One region of the Bifidobacterium sp. UTCIF-39 genome, then DNA from elsewhere that is predicted to be linked to it. Evidence: riboswitches for the same ligand, from Rfam matches in the RefSeq annotation. Region 1 holds a riboswitch; each other region holds the start of a gene.
The links. A riboswitch is a leader RNA that binds a small molecule or an ion and turns the genes downstream of it on or off. The one in region 1 is predicted to bind thiamine pyrophosphate.
Positions count from the first base shown of each region.

Region 2: linked by a shared signal. The riboswitch ahead of thiC (phosphomethylpyrimidine synthase ThiC) and the one ahead of thiD (bifunctional hydroxymethylpyrimidine kinase/phosphomethylpyrimidine kinase) in region 1 are both predicted to bind thiamine pyrophosphate.
Region 3: linked by a shared signal. The riboswitch ahead of thiM (hydroxyethylthiazole kinase) and the one ahead of thiD (bifunctional hydroxymethylpyrimidine kinase/phosphomethylpyrimidine kinase) in region 1 are both predicted to bind thiamine pyrophosphate.
Region 4: linked by a shared signal. The riboswitch ahead of thiS (sulfur carrier protein ThiS) and the one ahead of thiD (bifunctional hydroxymethylpyrimidine kinase/phosphomethylpyrimidine kinase) in region 1 are both predicted to bind thiamine pyrophosphate.

Region 1 is NZ_JEOG01000005.1:48,312-53,262, forward strand. It holds gene EP30_RS03015 (NAD kinase) at 69-992, shown strand; gene recN (DNA repair protein RecN) at 992-2,698, shown strand; TPP riboswitch at 2,742-2,884, shown strand; gene thiD (bifunctional hydroxymethylpyrimidine kinase/phosphomethylpyrimidine kinase) at 2,877-3,701, shown strand; gene EP30_RS03030 (HAD family phosphatase) at 3,717-4,397, shown strand; gene tenA (thiaminase II) at 4,487-4,951, shown strand, end outside.
Region 2 is NZ_JEOG01000006.1:138,564-143,514, forward strand. It holds gene thiC (phosphomethylpyrimidine synthase ThiC) at 1-2,405, opposite strand, end outside; TPP riboswitch at 2,401-2,507, opposite strand; gene EP30_RS04205 (hypothetical protein) at 2,607-4,823, opposite strand; gene EP30_RS04210 (RND family transporter) at 4,917-4,951, opposite strand, start outside.
Region 3 is NZ_JEOG01000018.1:47,027-51,977, reverse strand. It holds gene ftsZ (cell division protein FtsZ) at 1-309, opposite strand, end outside; gene dusB (tRNA dihydrouridine synthase DusB) at 400-1,590, opposite strand; gene EP30_RS08085 (glycine--tRNA ligase) at 1,859-3,334, opposite strand; TPP riboswitch at 3,558-3,732, shown strand; gene thiM (hydroxyethylthiazole kinase) at 3,727-4,593, shown strand; gene thiE (thiamine phosphate synthase) at 4,650-4,951, shown strand, end outside.
Region 4 is NZ_JEOG01000002.1:240,726-245,676, forward strand. It holds gene tyrS (tyrosine--tRNA ligase) at 1-563, opposite strand, end outside; gene EP30_RS01975 (rhodanese-like domain-containing protein) at 693-1,025, opposite strand; gene EP30_RS01980 (HesA/MoeB/ThiF family protein) at 1,183-1,992, opposite strand; gene EP30_RS01985 (putative heavy metal-binding protein) at 2,144-2,473, opposite strand; TPP riboswitch at 2,566-2,665, shown strand; gene thiS (sulfur carrier protein ThiS) at 2,857-3,051, shown strand; gene EP30_RS01995 (thiazole synthase) at 3,136-4,002, shown strand; gene EP30_RS02000 (putative ABC transporter permease) at 4,032-4,951, opposite strand, start outside.

The DNA.
Region 1 (4,951 bases):
GACGCATATCGCGCATCGCTGATCGCGTATGGGTCATGATTACGATTCCCCGCGAATAGGAGGGTGTGTTGCCAAGACAGAGAAACGCGGTCATTGTCACTCACAGGCAGCTGGCGACCACCGGCACCGAGGTCAAGGAGGTGGTGGAGCAGCTCAAGTCCGTCGGATTCGACGTGACGATCGTGGACAATCTCGAGGCTCCGCCGTTTGCGGCCGGTGAGGTGCAGACGTTCAACCCCGAAACGGAAATCGTGATCGTGCTTGGCGGTGACGGTACCATTCTGCGCGCTGCGGAGCTTGTCAAGGGCACCGACGTGCCGATCGTCGGCATCAATATGGGACATGTCGGCTTCCTTGCCGAATTCGAAAGCTTCCAGACCCAGGATGCCATCGCCAAGATCGCCGCCCGCGACTATTCGATCGACGAGCGTGTGATCGCATGGGTGGATGTGTGGGTGCCCGGAGCCACCGAACCCATGCATGACTGGGCGCTCAACGACGTGACGCTCGAACGTGCGGACCGGGGCAAGATGGTGGAGCTCAGCATCAGCGTGGACGATGTGGAAATGAGCTCCTTCGGATGCGACGGCGTGATCGTCTCCACGCCCACCGGGTCCACGGCGTACGCGTTCTCCGCAGGCGGACCGATCATCTGGCCGAATGTGGACGCTCTGCAGCTCGTGCCGCTCGCCGCGCATGCCCTGTTCTCCCGTCCGCTCGTCATCGGCTCCAAGTCGTCGTTCACGCTCGACATCTCCGCGGATTCTTCGAGCGAGGGGTGGATCTGCTGCGACGGACGCCGGCAGCGCAATCTGCCGCGGGGATCGCGCGTGGTGGTTCGGCAGTCGCCGAACTCGTTGCGTCTGGCGCGTCTGGTCGGCGTGCCGTTCACCAGCCGTCTTGTAGGCAAGTTCGATCTCCCCGTGATGGGATGGCGGGAGTCAGGCAAGAATCGCGGCTCGAAGGAGTCAAGGGAGGACAAGAGGCGGTAATGCTCGAAGAACTGGAGATCCGCTCACTTGGCCCCATCCGTCATGCAGTGGTGAATCCGGCTCGCGGCATGACCGCGATCACCGGCGAGACCGGTGCAGGAAAGTCCATGCTGCTGAACGCCCTCCGGCTGATCTCGGGAGGCGCCGTTCCCGCGCGCACCGTATCGGAGGGGGACCGGGAGGCATGGGCGCAGGGCGTATTCGATATCGCGCCGGGTGGGACCGTGGACGCCATCGCCCGAGACGCCGGTGCCGAACTCGGCGACGACGGATTGTTCCTGTCCCGTACCCTGCCCGCACAGGGACGTTCACGTGCCGTGCTTAACGGCAGAAGCGTGCCACGTGCCGTGCTTCGTGACCTGACCGACGAACTGATCGCCATCCACGGACAGGCCGACCAGCTGCGCATGGCATCTCCCGCCCGGCAGCGGGAATTCCTCGACTCATACGCCGACGACGCGGCCGAACTCGACGACTATCGTGCGGCATGGAAACGGCTCAACGATTGCGATGCCAAACTGCGCGCGATCGTCGAACAGGAGTCGGAGACCACACAGCGTGCCGACTATCTCCGTGAATCCATCGACCGCATTGACCGTACGGCCCCCCACGACGGTGAGGATGCGGAACTCAAGGCCATGCGCGATCGTATCGAGAACTCGGCCGCCATCATGCAAGGGGTCGGCGGGGCGCTCGCCGCGCTCGATCCGGGGCAGATGGGCGTGGATTCGGAGACCGGAGGAGCGATGGCCATGATCGAGCAGGCCGTGCACTCCCTGCAGTCCATCGGCATGAAGGGGACCTACGCCGAAACCGCGGAACGTCTGTCATCAGTGGAAACGGAACTGTCCGACATCGTCTTCACCCTTGGCGGCCTGCTGGAACAGGAGGACGGCGAAGGCGATCTCGATCAGATCAACGGACGCATCCACGAGCTCGACGAACTCGCCAGACGGTGGGGACCCACCCTCGCCGATGTCATCGCCTGGAGGGAAAAGGCCGGGTACGAGCTGGAGGACCTCGATGCATCCCCCGAACGCGTGGCGAAGCTCACCCGCGAACGGGATGAAGCCCACGCCGCCGCGCTCGAGGCCGCCGAGAGGCTGGGGAAGCGACGCCGCGACGCGGCGGCCGAACTCGCCGATCATGTAACGAAGGAACTCGAATCGTTGGCTATGGCCGGAGCCCGACTCGACATCGAAGTGGACCGGCGTGACGGACTCGACGCGCACGGCGGCGACGACATCCGTTTTCTGTTCACCGCGTTTCCGGGAGCGCCGAGTCTGCCGATGGGCAAGAGCGCGTCCGGCGGCGAGCTCAGTCGACTCATGCTGGCGTTGGAGCTGTCCGCGGCGCAGAAGGGGTTCTCGTCCGTGTCCGGTCAGGACATGACGTTCGTATTCGATGAAGTGGACGCCGGCGTGGGCGGACGTACGGCCGCCGAGCTCGGACGACGTCTGGCGCGACTCGCCGAGAACGCGCAGGTGATCGTCGTCACGCATCTGGCGCAGGTGGCCGCTTGGGCCGACGCGCAATTCGTGGTATCCAAGCGCGCCGACGAATCCGATGCCGATGCGGTACGTACCACTGTGGACGAGGTGCGTGGCGAAGCCCGTGAACGTGAGATCGCCCGCATGCTCGACGGCGGCGAGACCGATACATCGCTGACGCATGCGCGGGAGCTGCTCGACGCCTGTCATTCGTGATGGCCGAATCGGGATGTCGGCTCCCGCGGATAGCGTGGATGCCGTCAAGTTGCAGGGGAACCCGACTCGGCGCCGACGATGCGTATTCGCATGCGGCGCGCGGTGGAACGGGTTGAGAAAGGCATGACGCCTGACCCTTTGAACCTGTTGGTTAACACCATCGTAGGGAGGAACGATTATGAGCGTACTGACGCCCGTGCTGTCCATCGCAGGATCCGACTGTTCCGGAGGTGCCGGAATTCAGGCCGATCTCAAGACCATGAGCGCCAACGGCTGCTTCGCCATGTCCGTGATCACGTCCGTCGTCGCCGAGAACACCGCCCGCGTGATCTCCGTGCTCGACGTGGATCCGAAGATCATCGCCGATCAGATCGACGCCGTGTTCGAGGACATCCGTCCAAAGGCCGTGAAGATCGGCATGCTCGATAATCCGGACATCATGCAGGTCGTGGCCGACAAGCTCGTCGAGTATCAGGCCGAAAACGTGGTCATCGACCCGGTCATGTACGCCAAGAACGGTGCTCCGCTCATGGACCCCAACTGCATCGACTCGCTGATCAGGATCGTGATCCCGCACGCCGACGTGCTGACGCCGAACATTCCCGAGGCCGAATGCATCTCCGGACTGAAGATCACGGATCTTGAAGGCCAGAAGGCCGCGGCGAAGGCCATTCAGGAGATGGGTTGCACGTCCGCGCTCGTCAAGGGCGGCCACGCCACGGGCGACGCCATCGACGTGCTGTACGACGGCAAGAACTTCTATGAGTTCTCCGCCAAGCGCATCAACACCAAGAACACGCACGGAACCGGCTGCACGTACTCGTCGGCCATCGCCGCCAATCTTGCGCTCGGCCATCCGTTCCACGAGGCCATCGATCGTGCCAAGAAGTACGTGACCATGGCCATCGAGCATTCGCTGGAGCTCGGCAACGGCAACGGTCCCACCAATCATTTCTGGGATCTGTACGCACACGGCCTTGCCGGTTTCGATGCCAATGCCTGATTCCCTGATTTCGCCGTGCCGTCCGGCAACTCGTCCGGCAACGCGAGTGCGGGCAAGGCCGCCATCTTCGACCTCGATGGCACGCTGCTCGATTCAATGCACGTGTGGACCGACGTGGACAACGAATTCCTCCACGGCCGAGGACTCGACGTGCCCGCCGACTATGCCGAATCCATCGCCCACCTGTCGTTCGAAGGGTGCGCGGAGTACACGATTCGCCGGTTCGGTCTGCCGGACAGCCCACAGGATCTCATGGACGAATGGAACCGCATGGCGTTCGACGCCTATGCCACCACCGTGCCGCTCAAGCCGCATGCGGAGGAGTACCTGCGCCACCTCAAGTCGTCCGGTGCCAAGCTCGCCGTGGCCACCAGCCTGCCGCCACGGTTCCGTGAGGCAGTCCTTCGTCGACTCGGCATCTACGATCTGTTCGACGCGTTCAGCAGCGTGGATGATGTGAACAACGTCGGCAAGGACCGGCCCGACGTGTACCTGCATGCCGCGGCCCAGATTGGCGTGGTACCGACCTGCTGCACGGTATTCGAGGACATTCTTGTGGGCATCCGCGTGGCCAAATCCGTCGGCATGCGTGCATGGGCCATGTACGACGCCTCATCGAAAACCCAGTGGCGGCAGATCACCGCCATCGCCGATGGCGTCATGCACGACTTTTCCGACGCGCCGCTGATCCTCTAGACCACCGACCTTCCTTACTCATATTTTCTACGGCCATTCAGACCGATGTTTGCCGATTTGCCGATTTCACATCCCGAAAGGAACCCAACATGCCCCTTACCCGATTCCTTCCCGATCACCCCTTCGCCGAACGCCTCTACAAGGCCGCCGAACCCGTATGGGAGGAGGGCGTCGACCAGCCGTTCCTCCGCGAGCTCGGCGACGGCACACTCGACCGTGAGAAGTTCGTGTTCTACATGCTGCAGGACTATCTGTATCTCAATGACTACGTGAACGTGCATGCGCTCGCCTTCGCCAAGTGCGACGATCCGGCCATCCGCACGCATCTGTCGAACGCCATCGCCGGTGCCTCGAACGAGACCGAGCACGTGCACGACTTCTTCCGCGACACGTTCGGCATCACCCGTCAGCAGATGGACGACGCCCGTCAGTCGGCGTTTGCTCGCGCCTACACGTCGAATATGATCGCCATCGCACACACCAGGCCGCTGGTCGACGTGCTTGTGGCGCTGCTGCCGTGCGCCTGGGTGTATGCCGACTACGGCACGCGCATC
Region 2 (4,951 bases), on a different contig from region 1:
GTGTCCGGATCGTAGGCAAGGTTAAACTGGTCGAGCCAACGGAATTCGAAACGCGCCTTGGAGATCGCGAGATCGCGGTCCTGGGCGTGCGGATGATGCTTGGCGATGTCGGCCGCGTGGCAGGCGATCTTGTAGGCGATCACACCCTGCTTCACATCGTCCTTGTTCGGCAGACCGAGGTGTTCCTTCGGCGTGACGTAGCACAGCATGGCCGTGCCGTAGCGGGCGATCTCCACACCGCCGATGGCGGAGGTGATGTGATCGTAGCCGGGTGCCGTATCGGTGGTAAGCGGTCCGAGCGTGTAGAACGGAGCGCCGGAGCATACCGCCTTCTCCAGTTCGATGTTCATGCGCACGGTGTCGAACGGAATGTGGCCCGGGCCCTCGATCATCACCTGCACGTCCTTGGCCCAGGCGCGCTGGGTGAGCTCACCCAGAGTCATGAGCTCGGCCAGCTGGGCGGCATCGTTGGCATCGGCCAGCGAACCCGGACGCAGACCGTCACCCAATGAGAACGCCACGTCGTACTTGGCGAAGATGTCGCACAGTTCGTCGAAGTGCGTGTACAGGAAGCTTTCCTGATGGTGCTGCAGGCACCACTCGGCCATGATCGAACCGCCACGAGAGACGATGCCGGTCACGCGGTTGGCGGTAAGCGGCACGAAGCGCAGCAGCACGCCCGCGTGGATGGTCATGTAGTCCACGCCCTGCTCGCACTGCTCGATCACAGTGTCGCGGAACAGCTCCCAACTGAGCTTGGAGGCGTCGTCCTCCACCTTCTCGAGGGCCTGATACATCGGCACGGTGCCGATCGGAACCGGGGAGTTGCGCAGGATCCATTCGCGCGTGGTGTGAATGTCGTTGCCGGTGGACAGGTCCATCACGGTGTCGGCACCCCACTTGGTGGCCCACGTGAGCTTCTCCACCTCCTCATCGATGGAGCTGGTAACCGCGGAGTTGCCCATGTTGGCGTTGAGCTTGGTGAGGAACTTCTCGCCGATGATCATCGGCTCAGCCTCGGGGTGGTTGATGTTGCACGGCATGACGGCGTGACCGGATGCCAGCTCCGAACGCACGAGCTCCACATCGCAGTTCTCGCGCTCGGCGACGAACTTCATTTCGGGGGTGATGATGCCATGGCGGGCGTACCACATCTGGGTCACCGGATGGTCTTTGGCCTTCATCGGGTTGTGACGACGGCCTCGCCATTCCTTGGTGGCCTTGCCGCGCTTCATGGCGCGCTTGCCGTCATCGGCGAGGTTGCGACGACGCCCCTCGTACTCCTCGACATCGCCACGGTCCTTGATCCATGCGAGGCGAAGAGGCTGCAGACCCTCCTTCGGATCGCACTTGGGGCCTTCGGTGCTGTAGTCGATGAACGGCGGGTTCGGTCCGACTCCGGGGGTGTCGGACAGCTTGATCTCGGTGTACGGCACTTCCAGATCGTAGGTGCCGTGCTGGTTTTCGAAATGCACGGTCTTGGTCTTGCGGATGTGCGCCTTGTCACGCTGCTTGGAGTCACGGGCGGCGATGTCGACGCGCTGCTGCTTGGCAAGCTTGGCGGCGGCCTTGGCATCCTTGGCGTTGGTGAACTTTTTCTCGGCGGCGGGTTCGGCCGAGGGTTCGGCGGCAGGCTTCTCGGCACGCTTGGCGTAACCGTGACGGGCGTCGCCACGCACCGACTTCCATGCATCCACCATGGCCTGGGCCGCGGCCTGCGGATCCGACGCCTCGGTGATCGCCTTGGTGACGAACCATCCGGCGGCCTTGGTCCCGGCCAGCGTGGCGATGTCGTCGACGGTCACTCCCCCGACGACCGCCACCGGGTACACGCAGGCCGTGGCCATGGTGTTCACACGATCCACGGTGAGCAGGGTACCGTGCTCGTCGGCGGCCGATGCGGCCTCGAGCTCGGGGGTGGCCATGTGGAACGGGGTGGCCGCGATGTAGTCGATGCATCCCTCCGGGATCTCGTTGAGGATCGGCACCAGACCCTCGATCTCGGCGGACAGGCCGATGATGGCGTCATCGCCGAGCAGTTCACGTGCCTCGCGCGGTTCCACATCGTTCGGTCCCAGATGGACACCGTCGACCTTGATGCCCTTGTTGCGGCACTGCCAGACGACGTCGGCACGACCGTCGAGCACCAGGGCGACGGAGTCCGACTTGTCGTTGTCCTCGATGATCTGGGCCACATCCTGGGCCAGACCGGCGAGATCACGGGCGGTGACGTGGCGTGCGGAAACGCGGATGAACGTCACTCCGCCACGCAGCGCGTCGTCCACCACATCGGTGATGACGCCATTGGCAATGTCCTGCGGTCCGACGACGAGCGATGCCGACAGATCGAAACCGTCACGCATCGAAACGTAGGGGAACCGTTGTGATTGTGCAGGATTCTGCATGAACTTTCCTAACTTCCTACGGCGGCATTACCCGACCAGGTTCTACGGTCTCGGACGCTTTCCGATCTCAGCCCTCGCATTTGGGCACCCGTGTGGACATGATTCACGCTAGCACTGCATACCGCGATTCCCCATATTGATCTGGCGTGTCGTAATGGTTTGTGGTAGCACCCGCCGTCATTACATGACGGCGACCGTGGATCACAGACCGAACAATGCCTTGACCCGGGCGATGATGCCTTCCTGGGACGCCTTGTCATCGGCGGTACTGACGGCATCCTTAGCAGCGGCGGAGCCGTTCGCATTGTCGTCCGTTTCGGGCTTGTCAACGCCGGACACCACGTAGGTGAACTGCACGCGATCCACGTTGGTATTGTCGGGCGCGACGAACGAATGCGGCGTGAAACCGGTACCGAGTTTGTCGTCAATGGTCTTCTGCAGTTCGTCGAGCACCTTGCGGTCGATGCCGTTGACGGATTCGGCGAGCGCCGCATTCCCTTCGGCGAGGGTTCGGGTGCCGGAGGCCGCCGTCTGCGCTCCTTCGGCCAGTTGACTGGCACCTGACTTGGCGTTTTGCGTTCCGTCGGCCAGTTCGCTTGTCCCCTGTGCGAGTGTTGACGCGCCGGAATGGAGCGTGGACGCTCCCGTTGCAAGGGTTCCGGAGCCTGAGGCGAGTTCGGATGCGCCCGCATTGACTGCGGCGGATCCGTCCGCGACCTGCTTGGCTGCGGTGTTCAGTGCGTCCAGCGAGTCGGATGGCATGGCGTTCAGTCCCTGTGCGACCTGATTCATGCCGTTGGCGAGCTGTGCGGCACCGCCGGCGACGGTGGAGGATTGCGTGGCGTCGAATTGGTTGTTCAGTGTTGCGGCACCGGTGTTGAGCGAGTCGATGCCATCGCCGAGCTGGGCGTATCCGTCGGATGCCTGCTTGAGCGCCTGGGCGCTACCGGTGTAGGCGCCGGCCGTTTGGTTGGCTTTGGCGAACGCTTCGATGGCCTGATTAAGCGCCGCCTGCTTGTCGGCGTTCTGCGGATCGACGACGTAGGCCTGCAGTGCGGTCTGCATTTGCTGCTGGGCGGCAGCGGCCTGCTGCGCCGCCTGCTGCGCGGCGGTTTCTGCGGTCTGCTGGCTTTGTTTCAGTGTTGTCTGGTACTGGCTGCTTCCAGTGCTGAGTGCACCGATGCCGCTGTGGAGGTTCTGCCAGCCGTCCTTCAGCGTCGGCTGTGAGGGGTCGTTGCTGGATTCGCCAAGCTGGTGGGCGAGCGTGTTCGCGCCTGAGGTCAGCTGTGGCACTGCCGCGGAGACAGCGCCGACACCGGTGGTGAGTGCGTTGACGCCGTTGGCGAGCTGTTGCGAACCGGAGGCCAGCGTCTGTGTGCCTTGGGCGAGTGACGTGGCACCCTGTTGGACACCCTGTGCACCGGCGGCGAGCGAGCCGGTTCCGTCCGCCAATTGCGAGGCTCCGGTGTTCACACTGCTCGCGCCATTGTGCAGCGCGGCGAGGCCCTGATCGAGCGTGTTCGCGCCGGATGCCAAGGTCGCGTTCCCATCGGCGAGCTGCGATGAACCGTCGGCGAGCTGGGTGGTGGCGTCTTCAAGCTTGCTGGTCTGTTCGGTGAGTTTCGAGGTGTCCTGCGAGCTCAGGTCGATGGCGAGGTCGAGGTTCATGCCGGCGATCTGCCATCCGGAGTATTGGAAGTCCTTGGCGGTGCCGTGGATGTGGAATGTCTGGGATTCCCCGGGCAGCACCATGGCCGAGACCACGGTGTTGCTGCCGGATGTCGCCAACGTGGCGTCGGAGTCGGTGATGTCATAGGCGTTTTGCGGGAACGTACCCTGCGCCTGCAGCACGTAGCTTTCGGAGAAGTCCTTGACGGTGTCATCGTCGTTGGCGTTGATGGCGAGCGTGATGTCGAGGTCGCCGTTCCTGCCCGCAAGGTCATCGGGGTCGATGGTCGTGCCGTCGAGCGTATAGGTGATCGCGATGGTCCATGGCAGGGGGGTGTCTGCAGCCATGTCCCCCTGGTAGTAGAACGGCTGGTCGGCGGTGGTGGTCAGTGATACGTGACCGTCCTGCTGTCGGAGTTTCTGGTCCGTCGTCAGGTTGGTGACGTTCGTGTAGTCGGATGGATCGTCGATGTCGGTTGCGGCGTTCGCATCGAACACGTTGACGACGTAGATGCCCTGTGCGGCACCGTCGGCCGCGGTTTTGACATAGACGACCTCGTTTTTCTTGCCGGATGACGGCTCTCCGATCGCGGAGGCGTCGGCTACGGTGCGCGTGGCGGATGCCGCCGTCGCGGACGGTTCCCCGGCCGAGGCGACGCCGATGCCGAAGATGGATGCGGTCAGCACGGCGATGGCGGATGATGCGGCGACGATGGATCGCAGCGAACCGCCGGATGACATGTGCATCATGGGAAAACTCCTTAGTTGGGTCTTTGACAACTGGACTACAGATAGGTGAGTTTGAATGGGTTGTATGGATGATTCGTGATCAGGTCCGCGCGATTATTTCCGCGAGGGGATGCGAAACATGGTGGTGC
Region 3 (4,951 bases), on a different contig from region 1:
GACGAAGACCATATCGGCGCCCTTGAGCGCCTCCTCGATGTCGGACTGGTGGTCCTGGGCGGCCTTGGCGCCCTTCTCCGGGTCGGCACCGGCACCGAGACCACGGCTGGACGCATCGGAAAGGGAGATCTTGACATCGGCATCGGAGCGTAACAGATCCTTGGCATCCGTATTGATGGCAACGAACTCCACATTCTGCAGGCCCTCGGCGATCATGCGGTTCACCGCGTTGCCGCCGGCCCCGCCCACACCAACAACCTTGATGAGGGTCTTATCGCTGAAGTTCTCAGCCTGGGCAATGTCGCTCACTGTATGCTCCTGTCACTCACGGTTATGTCTAACTCTATCGCAGTATTACCGTCTAAACGTGTTTATTTTATAGCGTGTACGCAGTTTTGATCAGTACGAGGCATCCAACGGGTCCGCACTGATCACATCCCGTCGCTGTTCCTCGGTCAGCTCCTGGGAATCCAGCCATCCGTAGGGAAGATGGACCTTTTTCGCGTAGCGGACCCGGCCTCGAGGCTTGCCTTCCGCGGACTCCGGGAACGGAATGCTCGGATCAAGCTCATCGATTCGTCGACGAACATCCTCCAAGTTTTCACATTCCATGAACGCGCGGCGCGTGCCGCCCCCCACCGGGAACCCTTTGAGGTACCAGGCCACATGCTTGCGCAGATCATGCACGGCCATGACCTCGTCGCCATCGTAGAACTCGGTAAGCAGCTGCGCGTGACGCATCATCACCTGTCCCACTTCGCCCAAGGTGGGATTCACCCGTTCAGGGGAACCGGCGAATGCGTTCTTCAGATCGGCGAACAGCCACGGACGCCCCTGACACCCCCTACCGATGGCCACGCCGGCGCATCCAGTCTGGCGGACCATGGCCAGCGCATCCTCGGCACTCCAGATATCACCGTTGCCAAATACGGGAATATCCAGTTCATCCACCAGTTCGCCGATGCGACTCCAATCGGAGTGCCCGCCATAGTATTCCGCCGTGGTACGCGCATGCAGCGTCACCGCGGCGCACCCCTCCTCCTGGGCGATACGCCCGGCCTCAAGGAACGTCTCATGGTCGTGGTCGATACCCACGCGAATCTTCGCCGTCACCGGAATGTTCTCCGGAGCGCACACCCGCACCACGCGACGGATGATCTCCCGGAACAGCTCGGTCTTCCACGGCAGCGCCGAGCCACCGCCCCGACGGGTCACCTTGGGCACCGGGCAGCCGAAGTTCAGATCCACATGATCGGCCATATGCTCGTCCACCACGATGCGGGCGGCCATCTCCACGATCGCCGGACTCACACCATACAACTGCAGCGAGCGGATCCGCTCACTCGGCGCGAAGCGACACAGTCGCAATGCCTTGGGATTCCGTGCCACCAATGCCCTGGCCGTGATCATCTCGGCCACATACAGGCCGTCGGGACCGTATTCCTCACACAGCACGCGGAACGGCCAGTTCGTCACCCCCGCCATGGGCGACAACACCACCGGCGTCGTCACATGAACGGGCCCGAGATCCACCGGCGGCATGGTCACAGATGGTGCGGACGATGGCATGATGCTGGCGTTTGCTTCCATGGTTCCTTTTCTTGATGATCCCTTGGTAATCCTGATGATCCTGTGGCGTCTCCGACCGCCGAAGCGGCTCCGTCGGGAACTGCCGGTGAAACAAACTGGCGGGAAGCGTCTCAAGGCGCATCCCACCAGTCGAATGTCATAAATGTCATATCCATCGGATTTCATTCCAGACGTTCCAGATGTTTCGGCAACGTCGCAGCGAAATCAGACGGAATCAGGTCATGCCCGTGACCGTAACGACATCAGCCGGGCATGACGGCGTGAGCGATCAGTACAGACCGCCGGCCTCCTGAATACGAACGCTGTCCGGCCATGCCTCGCCGCCCATGGCGACGGGCTTGAGCGGCACATGCGTGCGGTGCTCGCCGATGCGGGCGGCCACGTAGTCGGCCACCTTGTCAAGAGCCACGCGCTCCTGGTTCATGGTGTCGCGGTCACGAATCGTCACGGCCTGATCGTCGAGGGTGTCGAAGTCGACCGTCACGCACAGCGGGGTGCCGATCTCGTCCTCGCGACGGTAACGACGGCCGATGGCGCCGGACTCGTCGTAGTCGATCATCCATTCGTTCTGGCGCAGATCGTTCGCCAGGTTCTGGGCCACGTTCTGCAGTTCGGGCTTCTTGCTGAGCGGCAGCACGGCGGCCTTGACCGGAGCCAGACGCGGGTCGAGGCGCAGCACGGTGCGCTTGTCCACGCCGCCCTTGGTGTTCGGAGCCTCGTCCACATCGTAGGCGTCCACAAGGAAGCACATCAGGGAGCGGGTCAAGCCGGCCGCAGGCTCGATCACGTACGGCACGTAGCGCTCGCCGGTGGCCTGGTTGAAGTAGCTGAGGTCCTCGCCGGAGTGCTTGGCGTGGGCGGAAAGATCGAAGTCGGTGCGGTTGGCCACGCCCTCGAGCTCGCCCCAGTCGGATCCCTGGAAGCCGAACTTGTATTCGATGTCCACGGTGCGCTTGGAGTAGTGGGCGAGCTTCTCCTTCGGATGCTCGTAGTGACGCAGGTTCTCCGGCTTGACGCCGAGGTCGAGGTACCACTGGGTACGGGCGTCGATCCAGTACTGGTGCCAATCCTCATCGGTGCCGGGCTCCACGAAGAACTCCATCTCCATCTGCTCGAACTCACGGGTGCGGAAGATGAAGTTGCCGGGAGTGATCTCGTTGCGGAAGGACTTGCCCATATTGGCGATGCCGAACGGCGGCTTGGAACGCGAGGAGGTCATCACGTTCTTGAAGTCCACGAAGATGCCCTGCGCGGTCTCCGGACGCAGGTAGTGCAGGCTGTTCTCGTCCTCCACCGGGCCGAGATGGGTGCGCAGCATCATGTTGAAGTCGCGCGGTTCGGTCCACTTGCCACGGGTGCCGCAGTCGGGGCACACGATGTCGGCCATGCCGTTCTCCGGCAGCTGGTCATGGTGCTTCTCGGCGTAGGATTCCTGCAGCTTGTCGGCGCGGTTGCGCTTGTGGCAGTTCAGGCATTCGACCAGCGGGTCGTTGAACACGGCGACGTGACCGGAAGCGACCCACACCGGGGTGGGCAGGATGATGGACGTATCAACGCCCACGACGTCGGGACGGGTGACAACCATCGAACGCCACCACTCGCGCTTGATATTGTCCTTGAGCGCCACGCCGAGCGGGCCGTAATCCCATGCGGAACGGGTGCCGCCATAGATCTCACCGGCGGGGAATACGAAACCGCGACGCTTCGCGAGGGATACGACTTCATCAAGTTTGGACTGAGCCACAATGCACCTTCTGGTTTGAACGGTTTGGGGTCTTGTTTTGCGCCCCTGAGTCTATCCGTACACGCTGACAGTCAACGCCAACGACGGAACGACCGGAACACACCATCGAATCGCCGTGCACATGACGACAGCGCAACGACGATGCGACGCAAGTACAAGACGCACAATACGCGCATAGCACTTGAAGTCGCCGAAGTTGTCCGAACGGCGGCATAGCGTCAATGGCACAATGCAGGGGAACCCGTACGACGTACGGCACGATGGTTCGGCCAAGACTCGACCATGATTTCGAGGCGCAACACCATCGGATCGACGCGTAACGGGTTGAGAAAGGCGCCGGCCTGACCCTTGGAACCTGTTGGTCAACACCATCGTAGGGAGGCATTCTTCATATGAGTTCCGATTCCGAAAACCTCGAATCCGGCAACCTCACCGTCGGTGATCCGCTGCGCGCCGAGATCGCGCAGGCCGTGGACGCCGTACGCGAGACCACGCCACTCGCCCAGTCGCTGACGAACTTCGTCACCATCAATTTCGTCGCCAACGCCCAGCTTGCCGTAGGGGGCACGGCGGCCATGCACTACAGCGGCGAAGAAGCCGAGGCTCTGGATTCCGCCGGAGCCTCCAAGGCCACCTACATCAATATGGGCACATTGCTCGCGGAATTCCGCAACGAGTATCCTGCCGCCGCGCGCGATGCCGTGGACCGCGGTCTGCCGTGGGTGCTTGATCCCGTGGGAGCAGGAGCGGGCGAGCTGCGCGGCGAGATTCTTCGCGCCTTTCGGAAGACCCCGCCCACGATCATCCGCTGCAACGCGTCCGAGGCGATTGCGCTGGCCGGGATCTGGGGGCTGGAGGGAGCCGATTCCAAATCACGCGCCGGCGTGGAGGCTCATGATGAAATCGATGCGGCAATCCCCGCGGCCCATGCCCTCGCTCGGTTCACCAAGGGTGTGGTGTCGGTATCGGGGGCCATGGATCTGGTCACCGACGGCGAGCGCGACTTCCGTCTGCCCGGCGGCAGCGTGTGGATGACGAAGATCACGGGCGCGGGCTGTTCCCTGGGCGGCGTCACGGCGACGTACGCCTGTGTGGCCCGCCCGCTGGTCGCCGCGCTGACTGCGGCATTGCATTACAACCGTGCGGCGGATGCCGCCGAACGTGTGGCCGAGGGTCCTGGCTCGTTCCAAGTGGCGTTCCTCGATGCGCTGTGGAACACCACGTCCGATGAGATCGCCCAGTCGCCGATCTACGCCTGATTCCCTGATTCCCTGATTCATTGTCGATTCATTGTTCATACTGCAAGGAGCGAATCATGACCAACCGTTTCCCGTACGCGTCGATGCGCGACATTCTCGATGTATCCGCCTATCTGGTGCTCGGCCCGGATGATACGCACGGCCGCCCGGTCACCGATGTGGTGGCACAGGCCCTGCGTGGCGGCGTAACCATCGTGCAGCTGCGCGCCAAGCATTCCGATGCCGGCGAGATCATCGCCATGGCCAAGGATATCGCGCAGGTGATCGCGGATGCCGGAAAAAGCGATACCGTGCCGCTGCTGATCGACGATCGTCTGGACGTGGTGCTCGCCGCCCGCGATATGGGCATCAAGGTGGA
Region 4 (4,951 bases), on a different contig from region 1:
TCATTGCCCTGCAATACCTGGTAGCTGAACTCGGTAAAGGAAATGCCCTCCTCGGAGTTCAGGCGACGGGCCACGGTGTCCTTGGCGAGCATGGTGCCCAGACGGAAGTTCTTGCCCACATCACGCAGGAAGTCGATCACGCTCATCTCGGCGGTCCAGTCGTAGTTGCTGACGAACCGCACGGGATTGTCGCCGTCCGTCTTCAGAAAACGGCCGATCTGCGCCTTGAGACGGTCGGCCCATCCGGCAACGATTTCCTTGGGGTTGAGCGTGCGTTCGCCGGACTGGCGGGGATCGCCGATCAGACCGGTGGCGCCGCCGACCAGCGCGATGGGATGATGGCCGGCCTCCTGCAGATGACGCATGTTGATCAGCTGTACGAGGTTGCCGATGTGCAACGAGGCGGCTGTGGGGTCGAAGCCGCAATAATAGGTGATGGGATCGCCGTCCAGAGCCGCGGCGAGCTGCTCTTTGTCAGTGGATTGATTGACCAGACCGCGCCATTCGAGCTCTTCGAGAAGAGAATCGAACCCCGCTTCCTTGTAGCTTCTGACCTGAGACATGTGTTCCCTGTCACTCCTCAATCGTGTTGAATATTGCTGGGTCCAGCAACACTACAGTCTCTCAGGACATCGCGACAGTGCGAGTCGGCCCCGCCTGAGCGAATTCGCGCCGCTCCGGCTATACGGCGGCTATCCGCGCTGGGCGAGATACCGCTCGTACGCCTGGAAGCCTCCGGTGAGGTTCACCGCGTCGTAGCCGCGGTCCGCCAGCAACTGCGCCACTTCCTCGCTCCAGCTTCCCTCGCTGCAGTACACGATGACCGGCTTGTCCTTGGGAACGGTACGCAGCACACGGGCCAACGGGTCGAACGGGGCGTTGATCGCGCCGTCAATGCCGTGAGCCTCCACCTCATGCGGTTCACGCAGGTCCAATAGCGTAACCGTGGAGTAGTCCAATGCGGCGAACTCCTCCGGAGAGATCTGCCGTATCTCGTCCTCGTCGAACATGTCGTTTCCGATCATCGGTTTCGTTTCCCCCTGCGATCACATTGGTTGATGGATAAGTACGTGATGAATGATGAATGTGGCTGATAGTTGGTGACTGATGGCCGGTGACTGGTGGGCAGTGAGCGCCATCGTAGACGATTCGTCGCGCCGGTAGATCGCACGGTCAGATCACTCAGATCGCACAGGCCGGTTGCACATACCGGTCCGGATCGAGCGATGTGATCGTCGGATGATCGCCGCAGACCGGGCAGTCAGGTTCCCGTTCCGGCAACGGCACCGCGCGAATCCTCATGGTGAGCATGTCGACGGTCAACATCCGCCCGGTAAGCAGATCCCCCGTCCCTGTGATCATCTTCACCACCTCGACGGCCTGCAGACTGCCGATCACGCCCACGGCGGCTCCCAGAACGCCGGCCTCCTTACAGGTCGGTACTTCACCGGCCGCCGGCATATCGCGGAAGATGCACCGATAGCACGGCCCCTGCCCGGGAACGTAGTCCATGACCTGCCCGGCGAATTGCACCACGCCGCCGTGCACGAACGGTTTCCCGGCGAGCACGCAGGCGTCATTGATCAGAAACTTGGCAGCGAAGTTATCGGTGGCGTCCACCACCACGTCGTAGTCGGCGATCAGTTCGGCGGCGTTGCCGGCGTCGAACATGGTCCGATGCACGTTCACCGTCACGTCCGGGTTCAGTCTGACGATGCTTTCCTTCGCGGATTCCGCCTTGGACATGCCGACCCTGTCGGAGTCGTGGATGATCTGACGCTGCAGATTGCTGACGTCCACCACGTCGTCATCCACGATGCCGAGTGTGCCCACGCCGGCCGCCGCCAGATACAGGACGACAGGGGATCCCAGACCGCCGGCTCCGACGATCAGCACCTTCGCCGCGAGCAGACGCTTCTGTCCACGCACGCCCACGCCCTTGAGGATCAGATGCCGCGCGTACCGGTCGATCTGATCGTCGGAAAGCGTGATGCGCGGTTTCGCCGTGGTCGTCTGCGTCTGCTGCGGTTCCATGAAGTCGTTCTCCTTGCGCCCGTGTGCTCAATCGTTCAACATCTTGAATTCACGGCTGGACGGAGTCCTCGGCCGACGGCACGGAAACACAGCGGCCATCCCGCGTCGTTCAGGCCTTGGCGGCGAGCTGGACCGCGGTTCCCGATGCGGTGACCATGAGCATGTCGCCCTGGCCAAGCACCTCGTAATCGATGTCCACGCCCACCACGGCATGGGCGCCGAGCGCGGAGGCGCGCTGCTGCATTTCGGCGAGCGCCTCCTCGCGCGCGTTGACCAGCTCGTTCTCATAACCCTGGCTGCGGCCGCCGAACACGTTGCGCAGGCCAGCTCCGAGATCCTTGAGGATGTTCACACCGGAAATGACCTCGCCGAACACAATGCCGTAATAGCCGGTGATGGTGTAGCCCTCGACGGTGGGGGTAGTGGTGACGATCATGATATTCCCTTCGATCGGTGTTCCCTGATTCGGGAACCGTATTCCCACCTTACCGTGTTCGGCGCGCCGGCGTCTGCACGAGCAGGTAGGGTGATTGGTGTACGAACGGGAGCCGTTGGGCTGAGAGGAAGCTTCGCTTCGACCGTGGACTTGATGCGGGTCATGCCGCCGTAAGGAATCGTCATCGATTGCGCAACGCAGTGCATGATCATCACTCCGCATCATCCATGGTGGATTATGGAGTTGCTTTGCTATTCATTCCAACGATTCCGTATCCACGACGATAATCGAATATGGCATGACGGGTTCATGAACGGGCGCACCACGCAGGGTACGGCTTGGTTTCGTGCGCCCTTTTTTCATATTCGCCGAGTTTGGAGGAACTCATGCAGGTCAATGGAGAACAGGTCACGCTGGATACGCCGGTCAGCGTCGCCGACTATCTGGAGTCGCACGGTTACCGTGCCGAACGAGTGGCCGTGGAGCTCGACGGTGCCATCGTGCCGCGGGAGAAGCGTGACGATGTCATGCTCACTGATCAGTCGGTCATGGAGATCGTTCAGTTCGTTCAAGGCGGCTGAGTTCGCGCGCGTCGAACACCGGACATCACGTTCAGCATCATTTCATTCCGTTATCAATCTCCGTCATCAATCAAGGAGCCAATCATGATCCCCAATCCCGTCACTGAGGAATCCGTAGCCGCCACTCCCCTGCCGCCGCAGCCCGCGGTCACGAATCCGGTAGGCACTGCAGCCCCTATGCCCGAAGTGGTCGACAAGCCGCTGAATCTTGGCGGCCATGAGTTCGAGTCCCGCTTCATTCTGGGATCCGGCCGGTATGATCTCAATCTGATCAAGGCCACGGTGGAGCATGCCGGCACGCAGATCGTCACGATGGCGCTTCGTCGTGCACAGACCACGGAAAACAGCGTGCTCGATTACATTCCCGAGGGCATCACCCTGCTGCCGAACACGTCGGGCGCCCGTAATGCGGAGGAGGCTGTGCGCATCGCCCGACTGGCCCGCGAGGTGTGCCACACGGATTTCGTGAAGGTGGAGATCGAGCATGAGACCAAGTATCTGCTGCCCGATAACGCCGAGACGATCCGTGCCACGGAGATGCTGGCAAAGGAGGGATTCGTGGTCATGCCGTACATGTTCCCGGATCCGATCGCAGCCCGTCAGCTGGAGGAAGCCGGTGCCGCCGCGGTGATGCCGCTGGGTTCGCTGATCGGTTCGAACATGGGTCTGCGTATGCGTGACTTCATTCGCATCATCATCGACAATGCGAACGTGCCGGTGATCATCGACGCGGGCATCGGACGTCCGAGCCAGGCCTGCGATGCGATGGAGATGGGTGCCGATGCCGTGATGGCCTATACCGCCGTGGCGAGCGCCGGCAACATTCCGCTCATGGCCCGCGCGTTCAAGGATGCGATCGCCGCCGGACGTGCCGCCTATCTGGCCGGTCTTGGCAAGGTGACCGAAGGACAGGCTGTGCCGTCCAGTCCCACCACGGGATATTTGCACTGATGCACTGATAGTCGTTCTGTGCGGCTGTATCACCGATCGTTGTCGCAACGATCGCGATCATCATGTTTGCGATCGTTGCGATTCAGCATCTCACGCAGCTGCTTGATCGTCTCGCCATAGTCAACGGATGTCATGCGGGGGAACGAGCGGATCATACGTTTCTGCTGCGCGTTGAGCGCATTGGTAAGCGTGTCGTACAGCCGGCTGATCCCCTGCACGCGCGTGACCAGTCCCGGCAGATCGGGAAGGTTGTCGGCAAGATCACGCATCCGGTCCGCGGCGGCTCCCTTGTACGACTGCAGTCGTCCCGCGGCGGCGTCACTGTATCGTTGCAACGCCTCGATCGGGTCGAGCGCATAATCGCCCAGTCGTTCGCGGATGATGTCGCGGCTGCGTTCCAATATCTGGGAGAATTCGGCCAGACGCCGGGCGAAGCCGCTGAGGCCGATCACGGTGATCAGGAAGTCCACGAGGATCGTCACCATCAGCACCGCGATGATCGTATGGAATAGCGGCAGCGGGATCATCGCGGTCCATTGTTCCACCCACGGCTGGGCCACATCCACGATCAGTACGCCGAATACGCCGAATATGATCGCGCCGATCAGGCAGATACGTCCGTTGATATTGAATCTGAAGTGCGAGTAATCCCACCATCGTGCATGGAACGCCTTCTCCATCACCCATGACGTCACGTATTCGAGTACCGATGCGCCCACCGCACCCAGCAGGAACATGGTCACCAACGACATCGGCGTGTCCTTGAGCGGGGTGAGTACCACGATGGCGACCACCGCGCCGGTCCCATAGATCGGGCAGAGCGGTCCGTTGAGGAATCCGCGGTTCACGAACCGCCGTTCCTGCACAGAGACGAGTATCGTCTCGTACACCCAACCGAGGAAGCTATAGCACACCGCCCAGAAGAACAGACACTCCAGATACAGGATGA